Regions from separate parts of the Hoeflea sp. CAU 1731 genome, predicted to be linked through region 1. Evidence: predicted binding sites of a transcription regulator. Region 1 holds the regulator's gene; each other region holds the start of a gene.
What was found. Region 1 encodes LexA, which represses DNA repair genes until DNA is damaged. Its sites were predicted from a motif close to TGTTCNNNNTGTGTTCNG; they were not measured.

Region 1 (4,551 bases):
GGACGGCGGCGGAGACCGTGGATTCCGGTTTGGCGATAATGGAACGCTGACCAATGACGGAACGATATTGTCTGGCGGCGGCGAGCATGGCGTGCAGGGCGGCGACGACGCCAGCGTCACGAACAACGGCGTCATCGACGGCAATGGCGATGGCGTCAACGTCGATGACGACGCCTATGTCCTCAACAGCGAAACCGGTGAAATCATCGGAGCGGACGACGGCGTGCAGATCGAGGATGGTGGAGAAATCATCAACGAGGGAACCGTCACCGCGAATGACGGCGACGCCCTGAAGGCCGCCGACGGCGCCTCTATCCTCAACGAAGGAACGGCCACCGGTTCCGATGACGGGATCCAGATCGAGCATGACGGCGAGATCATCAATACGGGAACCGTGACCGCTTATGACGGCGACGCCCTCAAGGCCGAGGATAACGGCTACATCAGGAATGAAGGCGTGGCGATCGGATATGACGACGGCATTCAGGTCGCGGAAAACGGCGAAGTCTACAATTCGGGCGATGTCACCGCCTATGACGGCGATGGAATAAACGCCGGTGACGGCGCTTTTATCGTCAATGACGGAACACTGAACGCCTCCGACGACGGCATTCAGGCGGAATTGGACAGCACCGCGATCAACAATGGCGCGATCTACGCCACAGACGAAGGCATAAACCTGGATGCGGACGGCGCCGTGGTCATCAACAACGGCTCGATCACCGCCCTTGACGACGGCATTCACACGGCAACCGATTCCTGGATCGAAAACAACGGCTCGATCTATATTCCCTACAACGCCGGCGATCCGCAGGACGGCATCGACTTCGACGACGGTGTGGTGCTGAACACCGGCCGCATCGAGGTGGAGAACGGCGGTATCGATTCGCAAGACGGCGTCGATTTCGATGAAGATGGCGCAGCGCCGTCCTACATCACGAACACCGGCAGCATTATCGGCTACCATGCGGTCAACACCGATCCCCTCAACACGCAATCGCAAACCATCTACAATTACGGTTATCTCGAAGGCTTTGGCGGCGTCGCCATCAATCTCGGCGAAGGCGACGACGCATTGCAGATCGGGACCGGCTCGCGGATCGTCGGGCTTGTCGACCTCGGCGACGGCACGGACAGTTTCAGCGTTGACAGCCCGGTTGCATCGCTTGTCAATTTCGTCTCTGCGCCGGAAATCGTCGATCTCAACGGCTTTGCGGCGATCGTGACGTCAACACAAATCGTAACGATCGATCCCACGCCCTTCCAGAGCGGCAACGCGCTGATGCGTTCTTTCTTCTTCGACATGACCGGCACGCTGTATCACGACCGCCCTGAAGCCGGAGAAAGCGGCTTCTGGCTGACCGGATTCGGCAGCGCAGCGGATTTCGGATCATCCACCGTTTACAGCGGCTATGACACATCCGGCGGAGGCGGCGTCGGCGGGTATGATCATGCAGTGAACGCCATGTGGAGCATCGGCCTGTTCGGCGGGGGCGCGTCCTATTCTTCACGCATCGACGACGGCGAACACGACACGGACCTGACGTCCGGCTTTGGCGGCGTTCGCGCCTTCTACTTTCCGAACAGCCGGTTCACGCTGAATGCCGCCATTTTAGGCGGCGTCACACAGACCAGCCTGTCGAGCCCCGACTATCGCACCGGCAGCGGCTCGGGAGACGGATCATTCCTGGCGACGACCGGCGGGTTCGCCTATGAAATACCGGCGTCCGAAATGGGCGGCTATGTCGGTCTGGAAGTGCTTGGTCAGGCCGGAGCGCTCTGGAACCGGGCCGACAGCTACCGGGTGTCCGGTTTCGACGGCGCGACGATCGGCGCGCGGGATTCGGCCTATTATTTCGGGACGCTGGAAGCCGGCCTGCCCTTCGAAATGCAGTCAGGCGGCAACACGATCCGGTTCAAGCCCTTCGCCGGCGTGTCCTTCGCCGGCTTCAGCGACGACGCCTTCGCGGTGTCTGCGATTGGCTCCTCGACGAGCTTTGCGGGACCGGGCGATATCGACGGGACGTTCTTCACCGGCGGCGCCGAACTCGCCATCGACTTCGACGGCAAGGCCAGCCTGACAGGCCGGTTCACCGCCGCCTACAATGAGGACTCCACGTCCTATGGCGGAACGCTCAACCTGCGCATTCCTTTTCCGGTGAAATAGGATCGCAGCGTCGACTGCGGCGGACAGCTTTCCATTGTCAAAATCAAGAGCGCCGACGCACCCCTGTGCGTCGGCGCGATCGCTTTTCAATCCATTCTTAACCAAATTGCGCAATACACTTGCAGAACACAAATGGAACATATAGTGTATGTTCTGTATTTGTTTCGCCGATTCGGAGGATTGGGCATGTTAACGCGCAAGCAGCACGAACTGCTTCTGTTCATTCACGAGCGGATGAAGGAATCCGGCATACCGCCGTCATTTGATGAAATGAAGGACGCGCTGGATCTCGCGTCGAAATCGGGCATCCACCGTCTGATTACAGCGCTTGAGGAACGCGGCTTCATTCGCCGCCTGCCCAATCGCGCAAGAGCGCTGGAAGTCATCAGGCTTCCGGAAATGGCTGCGCAGGGATTGCATCCGCGCAAGGGCTTCTCCCCAAGCGTTATTGAAGGCAGCCTCGGCAAGACGCATCCCAAACTGGTGCGGGAAGCGCCGAAGGAAGCGGCGAATTCGTCCGTCAGCGTGCCTGTCATGGGCCGCATCGCAGCCGGCGTGCCGATATCCGCAATCCAGAACAACACCCACAACATCAACGTTCCCCCGGAAATGCTCGGCAATGGCGAGCACTATGCGCTCGAGGTCAAGGGCGACTCGATGATCGAGGCAGGCATCTTTGACGGCGATACGGTTGTGATCAAGAACGCGTCGACGGCCAATCCCGGCGAGATCGTCGTCGCCCTGGTCGACGAAGAGGAAGCCACGCTCAAGCGCTTTCGGCGCAAGGGCGCATCCATTGCGCTGGAGGCCGCCAACCCCGCCTACGAAACGCGGATCTTCGGACCGGACCAGGTCAAGATCCAGGGCAAGCTCGTCGGGCTTATTCGCACCTACAACTAGGAACAAGCGAGCAGGTCCGGCCTGCTCGCTCCATATTCAGATAATCGACCCGACCGTCTTGGTCTTTTCGACCGTCTCGATCCATTCGCGGGCGGGGTTTGATGTCTCAACAATTCCGCCCCCGACATAGAGGCTGATTTCCTGCCCGAGAATTTGCGCGGTGCGCAGGTTCACGTAGAGCTTTGTCGAGCCGTCCCAGTCGACTGGTCCGAGATAGCCGGTGTAGTAGCCGCGATCGTAGCCTTCAAACCGCTTCAGGAATTCAATCGCGGGCGGCTTCGGCATGCCGCAGACGGCCGATGTCGGATGCAGGCTGCGCAGGAGGCCCGCCAGCCGGTCGGCGTCGAGGCTGTCCGCGCTTCTGCGGAAAATCGTTCTGAGATGCACCAGATTGGCCGCCGAAACCGTGCGCGGTCCGACCTCTTCGAAATCGTCGATGCCCTGCTCCAGGAATGCGCGCCGAATATAGTTGCTGACGAGCGCCTGTTCCTCGATCAAACCGTCCGGCCAGCCAATGTTTCTTAGATCCGGATCCGGCCCGACCCACTGCGTTCCGGCAAGCGCCATGGTGTCAACGCCATCCGGCGTGGACGAAAGCAGGATCTCCGGCGTTCCAACGAGCCAGCTTCCGGTTTCAGGCAGGTGAACGAGCGCGACGAATGCGGACGGCAGCTTGGCGGCGAGCCGTTCTGCCATATCGAGCAGATCATATTCCGGCGACAGCGCGCGGTTTTCCACGCGCGACGTGACGAGCTTGCGCATGCGGCCCGCCTTGATCTGCTGCACGCAGCGCTCCACCAGCAACTCATAAGTCTGGCGATCGGTCGCAAGCGGTCCGTCAACATTGGCGCGCGACTGGACGGGAACATCCATCCGGTCATCGGCGAGCTCCAGCAGTCTTTTTTGATGGTCGGAAACGGGGTCGTCGCCGTAGGCGTCTCCGGTCCAGAATTTGACGCCGTCCTTGTCCAGCCGGACATCGCCTTCAATGGCGTCCGCAAGGTTGGCGTCTTCGACATCGACGCGATTGATCGCGAAGAAAGGCCGCTCATGCGTTTTTGTAAACACCGGCCGTTTCGTCAAACCGTTGCAGCTAACGAGCGCCTCCCAGTGAACCGCATCCGGCCTGCGCCACAGGGCGAAAGGCAAGTCGGTGTCCGCAGCAGCCGATAGCAGGCTCCTGGCTCCTCCCGGTATTTTCATTCCGATCATCTCCGTTTGACCGGGGGAAACTTGCTTGAAGACCGGACAGTCGCCAGCACAAAATCAACGAGCCGGCATAGCGTAAAGCTATGTCACGAATTCCAGCCCGATTTCACGCGCCGCCTCGGTGAGGCTTTCCCGGATGGTTTCGATGACCCGCCGTGCGCCATGGTCCTTGTGATGATGCAGGAGAACCGGAAGCCGCGGTCCATCTGCGAAGGGAATGGGCTTGATGTCGGGGTCCCTGACGCCGGTCGCCGTCAATTCATCGACAATCGCGA
Region 2 (4,551 bases), on a different contig from region 1:
CGCTGATGCACAATCCGCAGCCGTTCGAAATCCTCAAGATGGACAAGCGCCGCGGCAATATCGTCGTATCGCGCCGCACCGTTCTTGAAGAGAGCCGCGCGGAACAGCGTTCTGAAATTGTCCAGAACCTCGAAGAAGGTCAGGTTGTCGAGGGTGTCGTCAAGAACATCACCGACTACGGCGCCTTCGTCGATCTCGGCGGCATCGACGGCCTGCTGCATGTCACCGACATGGCATGGCGTCGCGTCAATCATCCGACGGAAATTCTGTCGATCGGCCAGACTGTCAAGATCCAGATCGTTCGCATCAACCAGGAAACCCATCGTATCTCGCTCGGCATGAAGCAGCTCGAGACCGATCCGTGGGAAGGCATTGGCGTCAAGTATCCGGAAGGCAAGAAGATCCAGGGAACGGTCACGAACATCACCGACTACGGCGCGTTCGTCGAACTGGAGCCGGGCATCGAAGGCCTCATCCACATCTCGGAAATGTCCTGGACCAAGAAGAACGTCCATCCCGGCAAAATTCTGTCGACGAGCCAGGAAGTCGAGGTTGTCGTCCTTGAGGTCGATCCGGCCAAGCGCCGCATCTCCCTCGGTCTCAAACAGACCCTCGACAATCCTTGGGAAGTCTTCGCTCAGAACCACACCTCCGGCGCTGTCGTCGAAGGCGAGGTCAAGAACAAGACCGAGTTCGGCCTGTTCATCGGCCTCGAAGGCGATGTCGACGGCATGGTCCATCTGTCGGATCTCGACTGGAATCGTCCCGGCGAGCAGGTCATCGAGGAGTACAACAAGGGCGACGTCGTCAAGGCTGTCGTGCTCGATGTGGATGTTGAGAAAGAGCGTATCTCTCTCGGCATCAAGCAGCTCGGCAAGGACGCCATCGGTGAAGCAGCCGCTAGCGGCGGTCTGCGCAAGAACGCCGTCGTCTCCGCGGAGGTGACCGCTGTCAATGATGGCGGCATCGAGATCAAGCTCGTCGATCATGAAGACCTCTCGAGCTTCATCCGCCGTTCGGATCTGTCGCGCGACCGCGACGAGCAGCGTCCGGAACGGTTCTCGGTCGGTCAGATAATCGACGCCCGCGTCACCAACTTCTCCAAGAAGGATCGCAGGATCACGCTGTCCATCAAGGCGCTGGAAATCGCCGAGGAGAAGGAAGCCGTCGCTCAGTTCGGTTCGTCCGACAGCGGCGCGTCGCTCGGCGACATTCTGGGCGCAGCCCTGAAGAAGCAGAACGACGACAGCTGATTTTACTGTTCGATCTGAAAATCGAGGCCCGCGGCGGAAACGCCGCGGGTCTTTTTTGTTTCTTTTTGAATTACGCGCTCTATCCTCTGGCGCATGAGCGTTCGCCCACCCAATCTCTCCGGTCTCAGCCGTGGCAAGACCGGCCTCGCGGTTCTAGACTACGAAGTCATGCAGGAGCGCGCCTCTGCGCTTGGCGAAGCGGGCCGGATGCTGGAAAAGGCGCTTCTCGATCTGAGAAACCACGATGCGCAAACAGTCGAAGGGGACAAACCGGACAAGCACAAACGCTCCGGGCTGGTGCAGAAGGCGGCGGACGCTGCCTGGGCGCTGTTCATCCAGCACGAGCTGTCAGGCCTCGCTTCCCAGCGCATTCTCGTCAGGCGCTACCGTATTCCGGGCGAGGTTCTGGCCCGCGTGGGGATCAGAACGAAATCGTAGTCGATTGACGGACTGCAGATTCAGCTGTGGGCGAAGATATCGGTTTCGTCCCAGCCCATCAGGTCGAGTTTGGCCCTCGTCGGCAGAAACTTGAAACAGGCCTCGGCCGTCGCGCTGCGGCCGTCGCGGTCGAGGCGCTCCTGCAGTCTGTCGCGTAAGGCGTGCAGGTGCAGCACGTCGGAAGCCGCATAGTCGAGCTGTGCGCTCGTCAACGTCTCCGCCGCCCAGTCCGAAGACTGCTGCTGTTTGGAGATATCGATTTCCAGCAATTCGCGCAGATTGTCCTTCAGGCCGTGCCGGTCCGTGTAGGTGCGGGTCAGACGCGATGCGATTTTGGTGCAGAATACGGGCGCGCAGGTCACGCCGAACGTATGATAGAGCACGGCGATGTCGAAGCGTCCGAAGTGAAAGATCTTTGTTTTCTTGCGATCCCTGAGTAGCCCGGCCAGATTGGGCGCTTTCTTCTGTCCCCTGGCGATCTGGATCACGTCTGCGCTGCCGTCGCCGGGTGACAGCTGCACCACACACAGCCGGTCGCGATGTGGTTTGAGGCCGAGCGTCTCGGTGTCGATCGCTATGTCGCCCGTGTAGCGTTCCGCGTCCTTTTCGGCGATATCGCCTTTGTGCAGCCGGATGGTCATGTCAATTCCCGAGGTCAAATTCATTCTGCGAGTCGCATCGCAGACCTTGCTTATTGTCTTGCCGCCAGCCTGTCCAGCCAGCGCGGACGTCGAGTGGCGGCCAGAATTCTTTGTTCTTATTCTGTTCTTGTCTTGAGTGCAAAGCGCGTGTAGTGTCGATGCATAATCGCTTATAAATTGCATTTGTCGATACCGGAGTACGCCTATGGTCGCGCGTGTCAGTACCGTTTCCTTTCAGGGTATCAGCGCCGATCCGGTCGACGTGCAGGTCATGGTTTCTCCCGGCAAGATCAATATGCATATCGTCGGTCTGCCGGACAAGGCGGTGGCCGAAAGCCGTGAGCGGGTGCAGGCGGCGCTCCATGCGTCGGGCATGGCGCTTCCGGCGAAGAAAATCACCGTCAATCTGGCGCCGGCTGACTTGCCGAAGGAAGGAAGCCATTTCGACCTGCCGATCGCCCTTGGCCTGATGACCGTTCTCGGCGTCATTCCACCGGACATGCTTTCCGATTACGTGATCCTCGGAGAACTGTTTCTCGATGGAACGCTGGCCCCGGTCGCAGGCGTGTTGCCTGCGGCGATCGGCGCAAATGCGCGCGGCAAGGGTCTGATCTGTCCCGAAGCCTGCGGTCCGGAAGCCGCATGGGCGAGCGCCGATCTCGACATCCTCGCACCGCGCAGCCTGATCGCGATGGCCAATCATTTCAAAGGCGTTCAGGTTCTCTCAAAGCCGGAGCCGGCGATGCGCCAGTCACCGGACACCCTGCCCGATCTCGCTGACATCAAGGGGCAGGAATCTGCGCGGCGCACATTGGAGGTCGCCGCCGCCGGCGCTCACAACCTCTTGATGTCTGGCCCGCCAGGTTCGGGCAAGTCCATGCTCGCGGCCCGCCTGCCTTCCATCCTGCCGCCGCTGTCTCCGGCCGAATTGCTGGAAGTCTCGATGGTCCACTCGATCGCCGGGCAATTGCCAGGCGGCCGGCTGTCGGACAGGCGGCCATTCCGCGCGCCGCATCACTCCGCCTCGATGGCCGCGATGGTCGGCGGCGGTTTCCGCGCGAAACCCGGCGAAGTGTCGCTCGCCCATCACGGCGTTCTGTTTCTTGACGAGTTTCCGGAATTCACGCCTCAGGTGCTGGATTCCCTGCGGCAACCGCTGGAAAGCGGCGAATGCATCATTGCGCGCGCCAACCATCACGTCAGCTATCCGGCGCAGATACAGCTTGTCGCAGCCATGAATCCGTGCCGTTGCGGCATGGCGGGCGAGCCCGGTCATGTCTGCGCCCGGGGCCCGCGCTGCCGGACGGATTATCAGGCGCGCATTTCCGGCCCGCTCATGGACCGGATCGATCTGCGCATCGACGTGCCGGCGGTCACCGCGGCGGATCTGATCAAGCCCGGTGTGAGTGAGCCGAGCACTGTCGTCGCAGCCCGGGTCGCGTCGGCGCGCGCGCGGCAGAAGCAGCGTTTCCTTGAACTCGGCCATCCAGGCGTCACCGCCAACGCACAATGCCCCACTGCATTGATCGAGACGATCGCGCAACCGGATCCCGGCGGTGCGGCGCTGTTGCAGAATGCGGCCGAGAAGCTGAAATTCTCCGCGCGCGCCTATCACCGCATTCTGAAAGTTGCGCGCACGCTCGCCGATCTAGAGGGCGTCGAGACGGTCGGACGCATCCATATCGCCGAGGCGATCTCGTACCGGCTTTCGGGTGAGGTGGCCGTGGCGGCTTAACCCGCGCTTGCGCATTTCTTCAGCGTTTGTCTAGTATGTCCTGCAATCAGGGATAGTTATTCGGATCGGATATTTTCGGAATGAGCTGGGTCGAATGGATTGTTGCCGCCGTAGCTGTTTATGTCGCATATATTTTATTGTCCGCTGGATACCGGCTTTACTTTCGAATAACACTACGCAGAAGACTGGCCTACATCGATAACTACGAATGGCCGGATGGATTAATCGAAAAACTGGCAACGTGGCATCCGCATCTATCCGCGAATGATACGGAACGGATATCTAAGGGCCTCAAGCAGTTCTTCCGCGCTTACCTCAAGAGCGGCCGACAATATGTTGCGATGCCTTCACAGGCGGCGGATGATCTCTGGCACGAATTCATACTCTATACCCGCGCCTATCAGAATTTCTGCAAGAAGGCTTTTGGCCGTTTTCTACACCATGCACCTGCTGCTGTTCTCGCGCCTGAGTATCAAAAGAGCAA
Region 3 (4,551 bases), on a different contig from region 1:
GACCATGAAGTCGATCAGTTGATCGTCGCTCCATTTCGGATCGTCGAGACCAAGCTCGTCGTAGGGCGTTCCCTTGCGGCGCAGGAGATCGCGCACGGGCATGTCCATGGCGGCGATCAGCTCGACGAGCTTGTCGCGGCCCGGCGGTGTCTTGAGATACTCTATGACCTCCGGCTCGACGCCGGACTGCCGGATCATCGCCAGCGTATTGCGCGACGTGCCGCATGCGGGGTTGTGGTAGATCGTGACTGACATTGCTTTGTCCTCAGTAGTCGACTCTCAGAAAATACAGGCCTTCGGGCCCCGCGACCGGTCCGCAGGCGGCGCGATCGCGCGCTTCAAGCGCGGCCTTGACGTCGTCCGGCGTCCAGGACCCCTCGCCGACCACCCGCAACGTGCCCGCAAAAGAGCGGATCTGGTTGTGCAGGAAGGACCGCGCCGAGGCGTGGATCGTTACATTATGGCCGTCGCGTGTGACATCCAGACGATCAAGCGATTTGACAGGATTCTTGGCCTGGCACTGGACCGAACGGAAGGTGGTGAAGTCATGGCGTCCGACGAGCAGCTGGGCTGCCTCGTGCATCGCAGCGTGATCGAGCGGGCGCGGCGCCCACAGCGCATGCTTTCGCTCCAGCGCCAGCGGCGCCGGCCGGTTGACGATGCGATAGACGTAGTGACGGGCGACGGCGGAGAAGCGGGCGTCGAAATCGGCTTCAGCCGGCATGGCCTCGATAATGGCGATGGTGTCGCCCGCCTGGCCGAGATGGGCGTTCAGCGCATTGCGTACGGTGTCCGCCGGCCACTGCTTTTGAAAATCCAGATGGGCGACCTGGCCGAGCGCGTGCACGCCGGCGTCGGTGCGCCCGGCGCCGCGCACCGTGATCGTCTCACCGGTGAATTTCAGCGCGGCTTCCTCGATGGCGCTCTGGATGGAGCGGCCATTGTCCTGCCGCTGCCAGCCGACATAGCCCGTGCCGTCATATTCGACGGTCAGGCGATAGCGCGGCATTAGCCGATCACCGCGCCGGGAGCGATGGCGGCGCCGCGAAGGAAATCCTCCGCCGTCATCGCCTTGCCGCCGGCTTTCTGCAGCTCCACAAGCCGGACAGCGCCCACGCCACATGCGATGCTCAAGCGGTCGTCCAGGACAGTTCCGGGCTCACCGCCGCCTTCGGCCAGTTGCGAGCGCAGCAGCTTGACGCGCTCGGCCTTGCCGCCGAGCGTCATCTCTGTCCAGGCGCCCGGAAAAGGCGACAGCCCACGGATCCGGTTGTGAACTTCCTCCGCCGGGCGGGCGAAGTCGATCCGCGTCTCCGCCTTGGTGATCTTTTCGGCGTAGAGCACGCCGTCTTCCGGTTGCGGGGTCAGGGTCAGCGAATCACGTTCGAGGGCGGCCATGGCCCGCTGCATCAGATCCGCCCCGATCAGCATAAGCTGGTCGTGCAGCTCGCCCGCCGTCATGTCCGGACCGATCGCCACCCGCTCCTCCATGGCGACAGGGCCTGCGTCGAGCCCTTCGTCCATCTTCATGACCATGGTCCCGGTCTCGGTGTCGCCGGCCATGATCGCCCGCTGGATCGGGGCCGCCCCGCGCCAGCGCGGCAGGAGCGATGCATGGCCGTTGTAACAGCCAAGGCGCGTTCCCTCGAGGATGGGCTTCGGTAGAATGAGTCCATAGGCGACGACAACCGCGACATCGGCGTCGAGCGCGCGGAAGGCTTCCTGCTCCTCGTCGCCTTTCAGGCTTTTCGGGGTTCGCACGGGAAAGCCGAGGATTTCCGCCTGTCGGTGAACCGGCGACTTGACCGTTTCCAGTCCGCGCCGGCCGCCCGGCCGCGGCGGCTGGGAATAGACCGCGACGATCTCGTGACCGTAGCCGGCAAGGGACGCCAGCGTCGGGACGGCGAAATCGGGTGTCCCCATGAAGATGATGCGCAAGGATTGCTCCCGGATGTTTCGTTGCCCGCGGGCGGCCTGTCACATCGCCGGCTGGCCGCGGGACTTCGCCAGTTTGGTGAATTTCCGGATGACCATGTCGCGTTTGAGCTTCGACAGATAGTCGATGAAGAGCACGCCGTTCAGGTGGTCTATCTCGTGCTGCAGGCATGTCGCGAGAATGCCGTCCGCCTCGATGGTCTGGCGCGCGCCGTCATAGTCGACATAGTCGACCGTCACCGACGCCGGCCGCTCGACCTCGGCGTAGTAGTCGGGGATCGACAGACAGCCTTCCTCGTAGACGGACCGCTCGTCCGAGGACGCAAGGATCTTCGGATTGAAGAACACCATCGGCGCCTTTTCCTCGTCGTCTCCGGAGCAATCGACGACCACGATGTTGCGCGGAACGCCGATCTGAATTCCGGCGAGGCCGATGCCCGGCGCGTCATACATGGTTTCCAGCATGTCGTCGGCGAGCTTGCGGACGGACTCGTCCACCTGCTCGAAATCCTCTGATTTCTTTCTGAGAACCGGATCGGGAAGAAGAACAATAGGCTTGATGGTCATGGCATGCACTTAAGCATTCGGCGCGCCCGGGTCAATTCTCCGGATTATCCATGTTCCCGTTTTGATCTGGCATTGGCTGGCGAATCAGATAGAGTCGCGCCCATGGATCCTGTTCAGCTATCATTCGACACGCCGGTGCTGCAGGCGGGCGAGACGACCGTAACGCTCGGCATGGCGCTGGCCGGCGCCGCCGCGATCGTGATTCTTCTGTTTATTCTCGCCGTTTCGATCGCGCGCCGATCCGCCCGTCGCCGGGCCGAAGCCGCCGAAACGGCGCGTCAGGACGCCGCAAGACGCGCCGCCGAGACAGAAACCCGGCTGGCCGACATTCTGAAAACCCAGTCCGAGATGCAGGGCCGCATGGCGACGATCGCCGAAGTGTTCGGCACGCGCCAGACGGAAATCAACAAGTCGATCAACGAACGCCTCGACGGAATGACCCAGCGGCTGGGCGCTACGATCAGCGAACAGACCAAGTCCACGCACGAAAACCTAGCGCGGTTGCAGGAAAGGCTCGCCGTGATCGACACGGCGCAAAACAACATCCAGGCGCTCGCCAAGGATGTCGTCGGCCTGCAGGCGATCCTCGCCAACAAGCAGACGCGCGGCGCTTTCGGCCAGGCCCGCATGGAGGCGATCATCGCTGACGGCCTGCCCTCCAACGCCTATGCGTTTCAGGCGACGCTAAGCAACGGCAACCGGCCGGACTGCCTGGTCTACATGCCCAACGACGCGCCGGCTCTCGTCGTCGACGCGAAGTTCCCGCTGGAGGCGTGGAACGCCATTCGCGAAAACGAGGATCCGGAAGCCTCAAAACAGAAAGCGCAGCAGTTTCGCCGTGACGTGGAAGTGCATATTCGCGATATCGCTGACAAATATCTGATCACGGGCGAAACCCAGGACACGGCGTTCATGTTCGTGCCGTCGGAATCGATTTTCGCCGAAATCCACGAGAATTTTGAAGCCACGATCCAGAAGGCGCACCGCTCGCGCGTCGTGCTGGTGTCGCCGTCGCTGCTGATGCTGTCGCTGCAAGTGGTTCAAGCGATCCTGAAGGACGCGCGCATGCGCGAACAGGCGCATCTGATCCAGGGCGAGGTGGCGCGGCTGATGGACGACCTCACCCGGCTGGACGATCGCGTCGGCAAGCTGCAGACCCATTTCGGCCAGGCGCAGCGCGACATCGACCAGATTCTGACGACAACGGGCAAGATCACCAAGCGCGGCGCAAAGATCGAATCGCTGGAGATGGAAGCCGATCCGTCGTCAGAGCATCCGGCCGCGCCTGAACCGGAAAGCAAGCCTGTGTCCGTGCCCGGTCACACGGGCACGCTGAAATTGCACGCCGGCGGCGGGCAATAGGCCTTTCATCAAGGGATCAGTGCGTCAGGAAGACTTGCGACGGAGGCGGATCACCACGTCAACATGGGCGATTTCCATGCCTTCGGGGGCTTCCGGCAAACCGTTTACGCTCAAGCCGCTGACGGGGATGTCCATCACCTCTGATTCGCCTTCGATGAAGAAATGGTGGTGATCGGAGGTATTGGTGTCGAAATAGGTCTTGGCCGATTCGACGGCCAGAACTCTCAACATTCCCGCATCAGTGAACTGATGCAGCGTATTGTAAACGGTGGCAAGGGACACAGCCACGCCAGCCGTCACGGCTTCGTCATGCAGTTCCTCGGCAGTCAGGTGGCGGTCACCCTTGGCGAACAACAGCCCTGCAAGCGCTATTCTCTGGCGCGTCGGACGCAGGCCCGCAGAACGGAGGCGGTCGCCGGCAAAGCGTGTCGGGCACGTCTTTTGTTCTGTCAGATTATGCATATCTCTTCGTCTTGGCCGCAAATGGTTGGAATTGATCGAACCTATATATCCGGACTGATCCCATCTTTCAATAGTTGAGTTTTCAAGTCCAATTTTGTGTTTCACCGCAACTATACGGAAAATGATCGGATTTCGCCATCCCCACGGTTTCCGCTCCACGGGGTAATGTGATAGAGCATCGGCGAAATTCATTTCGTAGCCGATCAGGCGGTCGGTTCAAGCCGG
Region 4 (4,551 bases), on a different contig from region 1:
ATCTGTATCGGCGCCTGCATGTTGCGCGTGATCGGCGTTTCGCCAAAAGCCTTGGTGAGCTGTTCGCGCATCTGCTCTTGCTGGGCGCCGAAGGCGCTCATGGAATGCTCCAGATAACTCGGAACCAGCATTTGCATCTGGTCGCCATAATAGGTGATGAGTTGTCGCAGAAAGGAGACAGGCAAGAGCGTGTTGCCGGTCTTCGATTCCTGTTCGAAGATGATCTGGGTGAGCACAGAATGCGTGATGTCTTCACCGGACTTGGCGTCGATGACCACAAAATCGTCGCCATCCTTCACCATGACCGCCAGATCATCGAGCGTCACATAGGTGCTCGTGCCGGTGTTATAGAGCCGCCGGTTGGCGTATTTTTTGATGACGGTCTGACCATCTACTTTGGTCATTCACACGACCTCCCTGTCGGCGCTTCCCGGACTTCGGGCATGATACGGTATCCGTACAATAGACAACAGATGAACACGAGCCGAAAAAAAAGTATAGCATGTTTTGCACATTTTTGTGCAACGCCGCAAAAGTTTTAGGCATAAGTGCCATGAAACCCGCGGGCGGATGACCGTCTGCGGCGGGAAGCCGGTTTGACTTCCTGACTGTCCTCGGTCAGTCTCAAACCACACAGTATAACCATCTTTATAGGGAAGAATCATGTCAACACCATCAGTCGTCATCGCCAGCGCGGCGCGCACCGCGGTTGGTTCTTTCAATGGCGCGTTCGCGAACGAACCCGCCCACAAATTGGGCGCGACTGCAATCTCCGGCGCGCTGGAGCGCGCGGGCGTGCAAGCTGCCGAGGTCAATGAGGTGATCATGGGGCAGATCCTGTCTGCCGGCGAGGGCCAGAATCCTGCCCGTCAGGCCGCCATGGCCGCCGGCATTCCGGCCGAAGCGACGGCTTGGGGACTGAACCAGCTCTGCGGATCGGGCCTTCGCGCGGTCGCCGTTGGCATGCAGCAGATCGTCAGCGGAGACGCGGACATCATCGTTGCGGGTGGGCAGGAATCGATGTCCATGGCTCCGCACGCCGCGCATTTACGCGCAGGCAAGAAGATGGGCGACCTGCAAATGATCGACACGATGATCAAGGACGGCCTGACCGACGCTTTCTATGGTTACCATATGGGCAATACGGCGGAGAATATCGCCTCTCGCTGGCAGCTGACCCGCGATGAGCAGGACACATTCGCCGTCGCGTCCCAGAATAAGGCGGAAGCCGCGCAGAAGGCTGGCCGTTTCGACGATGAGATCGTTCCCTATACCGTCAGCAGCCGCAAGGGCGACATCGTTGTCGACAAGGACGAATACATCCGCTACGGCGCATCGGTCGAACAAATGGCGAAGCTGCGCCCGGCCTTCGCCAAGGACGGCACGGTGACTGCCGCCAACGCTTCCGGAATTAACGACGGGGCGGGCGCAGCCGTCCTGATGAGCGAAGCGGAGGCGCAAAAGCGCGGGATCACGCCGATGGCGCGCATCGTTTCCTGGGCGACCGCAGGCGTCGACCCGCAAATCATGGGCACCGGCCCAATTCCCGCATCGCGCAAGGCGCTTGAGAAGGCGGGCTGGTCGATCGGCGATGTCGAGCTTGTCGAGGCCAACGAAGCGTTCGCGGCTCAGGCCTGCGCCGTCAACAAGGATCTTGGCTGGGATCCGGAGATCGTCAATGTGAATGGCGGCGCTATTGCAATCGGTCACCCGATTGGCGCGTCAGGCGCCCGAATTCTCAACACGCTGTTGTTTGAAATGCAGAGGCGCGAGGTCAAGAAGGGACTTGCCACCTTGTGCATCGGCGGCGGCATGGGCGTCGCAATGTGCGTTGAACGGTTCTGATAGTCAGTGCGGCGGAACGGCCTGACTGCCGTTTCGCCTCATCAATAAATTTGCAGGGAGAAAAAGCCATGAGCAGGGTTGCAGTTGTTACGGGTGGGTCACGCGGGATTGGCGCCGCCATATCGGTCTGCCTGAAGGATGCAGGCTACAAGGTCGCCGCCAATTACGCCGGCAATGACGAAAAGGCCAAGGCATTCAACGAGGAAACCGGGATACCGGTCTACAAATGGGACGTCTCGAAATATGAGGCCTGCGTCGAAGGGCTTGCCAAAATCGAAGCTGATCTCGGACCCGTGGACGTACTGGTCAACAATGCCGGCATTACCCGCGACGCCATGTTCCACAAAATGACGCCGGAAAACTGGAACGATGTTATCAACACCAATCTGACCGGTCTGTTCAATATGACCCATCCGGTCTGGCCCGGCATGCGCGACCGCGGATTCGGGCGCATCATCAATATTTCTTCCATCAACGGTCAGAAAGGCCAAATGGGGCAGGCCAACTATGCGGCTGCAAAGGCCGGTGACATTGGATTCACCAAGACGCTTGCCCAGGAGGGCGCGGCGAAGGGCATTACCGTAAACGCAATATGCCCCGGCTATATCGGCACGGAGATGGTGCGCGCGGTTCCCGAGAAGGTGCTCAACGAACGCATCCTGCCGCTAATTCCGGTTGGACGGTTGGGAGAGCCGGAAGAAATAGGGCGCTGTGTGGTCTTCCTCGCGTCCGACGACGCCGGCTTCGTGACCGGTTCCACGCTGTCCGCCAATGGCGGTCAATACATGACCTGATTTCGACCTTCGGGGCCATCCAGGAAACCAGTCGGGTCCCGAGTATGCAGGGCGAAGGCGACGCGTGACATTCAATCTATGGGCGCAATTGGTTAACGCCGGCGGTCAATCCTGACCGAATAAAGTCGCGAAACCTGCGTCCCTGTTGTGGTTGACTCTGAAAGAATATCCATATGTTGTGTGAACAATTCAGGAACATCGTCAGGTAAGCGATTCGTCGCTGATTCGTTCCGCTTTTGATCGAAATCTTAACGGAAATCGCTATATGGAGACGAGTACCGTTAACTTTCTGTCAAGAATTTCCCGGAATTTACAAATGTTTAACCATGAACCGCGCAGGCGAACCGTCGTGTTCTCATCAAAGGTTAACGGGCGGTGAGATTCTTGTCCAAATTGCCATACGCGGGTCTTGAAGGGAATCACCATCTTGTGTCGATCGACCAATACAGGCGCATATATGGCCGTGAACAAAACCGGAATCGGCTTGAGTCAGTGATTCGTCGCCGATTCGTTCTCAGCATGTTCCGAAAGTTAACATCGCGTCCTGGCGAGACGGCGCCGGCGGACCGCGGCGGCGGCATTGACGTCCCGACTTCGCCGGATTTCATCGTATCATCTGATTGACGCCACGATCGATTTTCAAGATGTCCGTATTGATGCAGCACCCTGAGACCGCCAGCAGCCAGCCCATGATCCTCTCCGGCCGTGGTGTCACCGCCGTGCTTGGGCCGACCAACACCGGCAAGACACACTACGCCATCGAAAGAATGGTGGCGCACAAATCTGGCGTGATCGGTTTGCCGTTGCGGCTTCTGGCGAGGGAGGTCTATGGTCGGATCGTACAACGCGTCGGAGCAGACAAGGTCGCGCTTATCACGGGTGAAGAAAAGATTTCCCCAAACGGCGCCGTCTATTCTGTCTGCACAGTCGAGGCGATGCCAAGGCAGACGGACGCTGCGTTTGTGGCGATCGACGAGGCGCAACTCGCTGGCGATCTCGAACGTGGGCACATATTCACTGACCGCATTTTGCATCTGCGAGGTCAGGAGGAGACGCTGCTGCTGGGGGCGGCGACCATGCGGCCTATCCTGGAAAAACTGCTTCCCGGCTTGACCGTCGTGTCGCGGCCGAGATTGTCGCATCTCGCCTATGCCGGCTCGAAGAAGATCACCCGGCTGCCGCGCCGCAGCGCTGTCGTGGCGTTCTCCGCCGAAGAGGTATACGCGATCGCCGAGCTGATCCGGCGCCAGCGCGGCGGCGCAGCGGTGGTTCTCGGCGCACTGAGCCCGCGCACCCGCAATGCCCAGGTCGCGCTCTACCAGGAAGGCGATGTCGAATACCTGGTCGCCACCGATGCGATCGGCATGGGCCTCAATCTCGACGTTGACCACGTTGCGTTCGCGCAGGACAGTAAATTCGACGGGTTTCAGTACCGCAATCTGACACCGGCGGAAATGGGCCAGATCGCCGGGCGCGCCGGCCGCCATATGCGCGACGGCACATTTGGCGTCACCGGACGCGTCGCGCCCATGGTCAATGAGACGGTCGAGAGGATGGAGAGCCACGAATTTCCACCGGTCAAGCTGCTACAGTGGCGCAGCAAGCGCCTTGATTTCAATTCGCTGGACGCATTGCGTCAGTCGCTGGAGGCAACGCCGCCCGTGCAGGGTCTAACCCGGGCGCTGCCTGCGGTCGATCAGCGGGCGCTGGAACGGTTGTCGCTGGATCCCGAGATTCGCGACATGGCGCGCGGCGCCGATCGGGTGGAACTGTTGTGGGACGTCTGTTCATTGCCTGATTACCGACGCATAACGCCTTTGCAGCATACCGACCTGATTGCGACAATTTATCGTGACATTGTTCGTCTTGGGACCGTAAAGGAAGATTATCTGGCGGAGCAGGTGCGACGGGC

Region 2: the regulator LexA is predicted to act here: its motif matches at 2,444-2,461, upstream of AAFN47_RS20985 (YifB family Mg chelatase-like AAA ATPase).
Region 3: the regulator LexA is predicted to act here: its motif matches at 2,554-2,571, upstream of AAFN47_RS20475 (DNA recombination protein RmuC).
Region 4: the regulator LexA is predicted to act here: its motif matches at 3,149-3,166, upstream of AAFN47_RS15695 (helicase-related protein).

Annotation. Positions count from the first base shown of each region.
Region 1 is NZ_JBDQQS010000001.1:711,456-716,006, forward strand. Features, by position in the region: gene AAFN47_RS03410 (autotransporter outer membrane beta-barrel domain-containing protein) at 1-2,167, shown strand, start outside; gene lexA (transcriptional repressor LexA) at 2,354-3,067, shown strand; gene AAFN47_RS03420 (chorismate-binding protein) at 3,104-4,270, opposite strand; gene AAFN47_RS03425 (LysR family transcriptional regulator) at 4,358-4,551, opposite strand, start outside.
Region 2 is NZ_JBDQQS010000014.1:133,994-138,544, reverse strand. Features, by position in the region: gene rpsA (30S ribosomal protein S1) at 1-1,253, shown strand, start outside; gene AAFN47_RS20995 (DUF6665 family protein) at 1,347-1,691, shown strand; gene AAFN47_RS20990 (ribonuclease D) at 1,712-2,338, opposite strand; gene AAFN47_RS20985 (YifB family Mg chelatase-like AAA ATPase) at 2,538-4,067, shown strand; gene AAFN47_RS20980 (glycine-rich domain-containing protein) at 4,148-4,551, shown strand, end outside.
Region 3 is NZ_JBDQQS010000014.1:27,804-32,354, forward strand. Features, by position in the region: gene arsC (arsenate reductase (glutaredoxin)) at 1-255, opposite strand, end outside; gene truA (tRNA pseudouridine(38-40) synthase TruA) at 266-1,009, opposite strand; gene fmt (methionyl-tRNA formyltransferase) at 1,009-1,938, opposite strand; gene def (peptide deformylase) at 1,978-2,502, opposite strand; gene AAFN47_RS20475 (DNA recombination protein RmuC) at 2,605-3,864, shown strand; gene irrA (iron response transcriptional regulator IrrA) at 3,889-4,326, opposite strand.
Region 4 is NZ_JBDQQS010000009.1:101,664-106,214, forward strand. Features, by position in the region: gene phaR (polyhydroxyalkanoate synthesis repressor PhaR) at 1-404, opposite strand, end outside; gene AAFN47_RS15685 (acetyl-CoA C-acetyltransferase) at 664-1,845, shown strand; gene AAFN47_RS15690 (beta-ketoacyl-ACP reductase) at 1,914-2,639, shown strand; gene AAFN47_RS15695 (helicase-related protein) at 3,284-4,551, shown strand, end outside.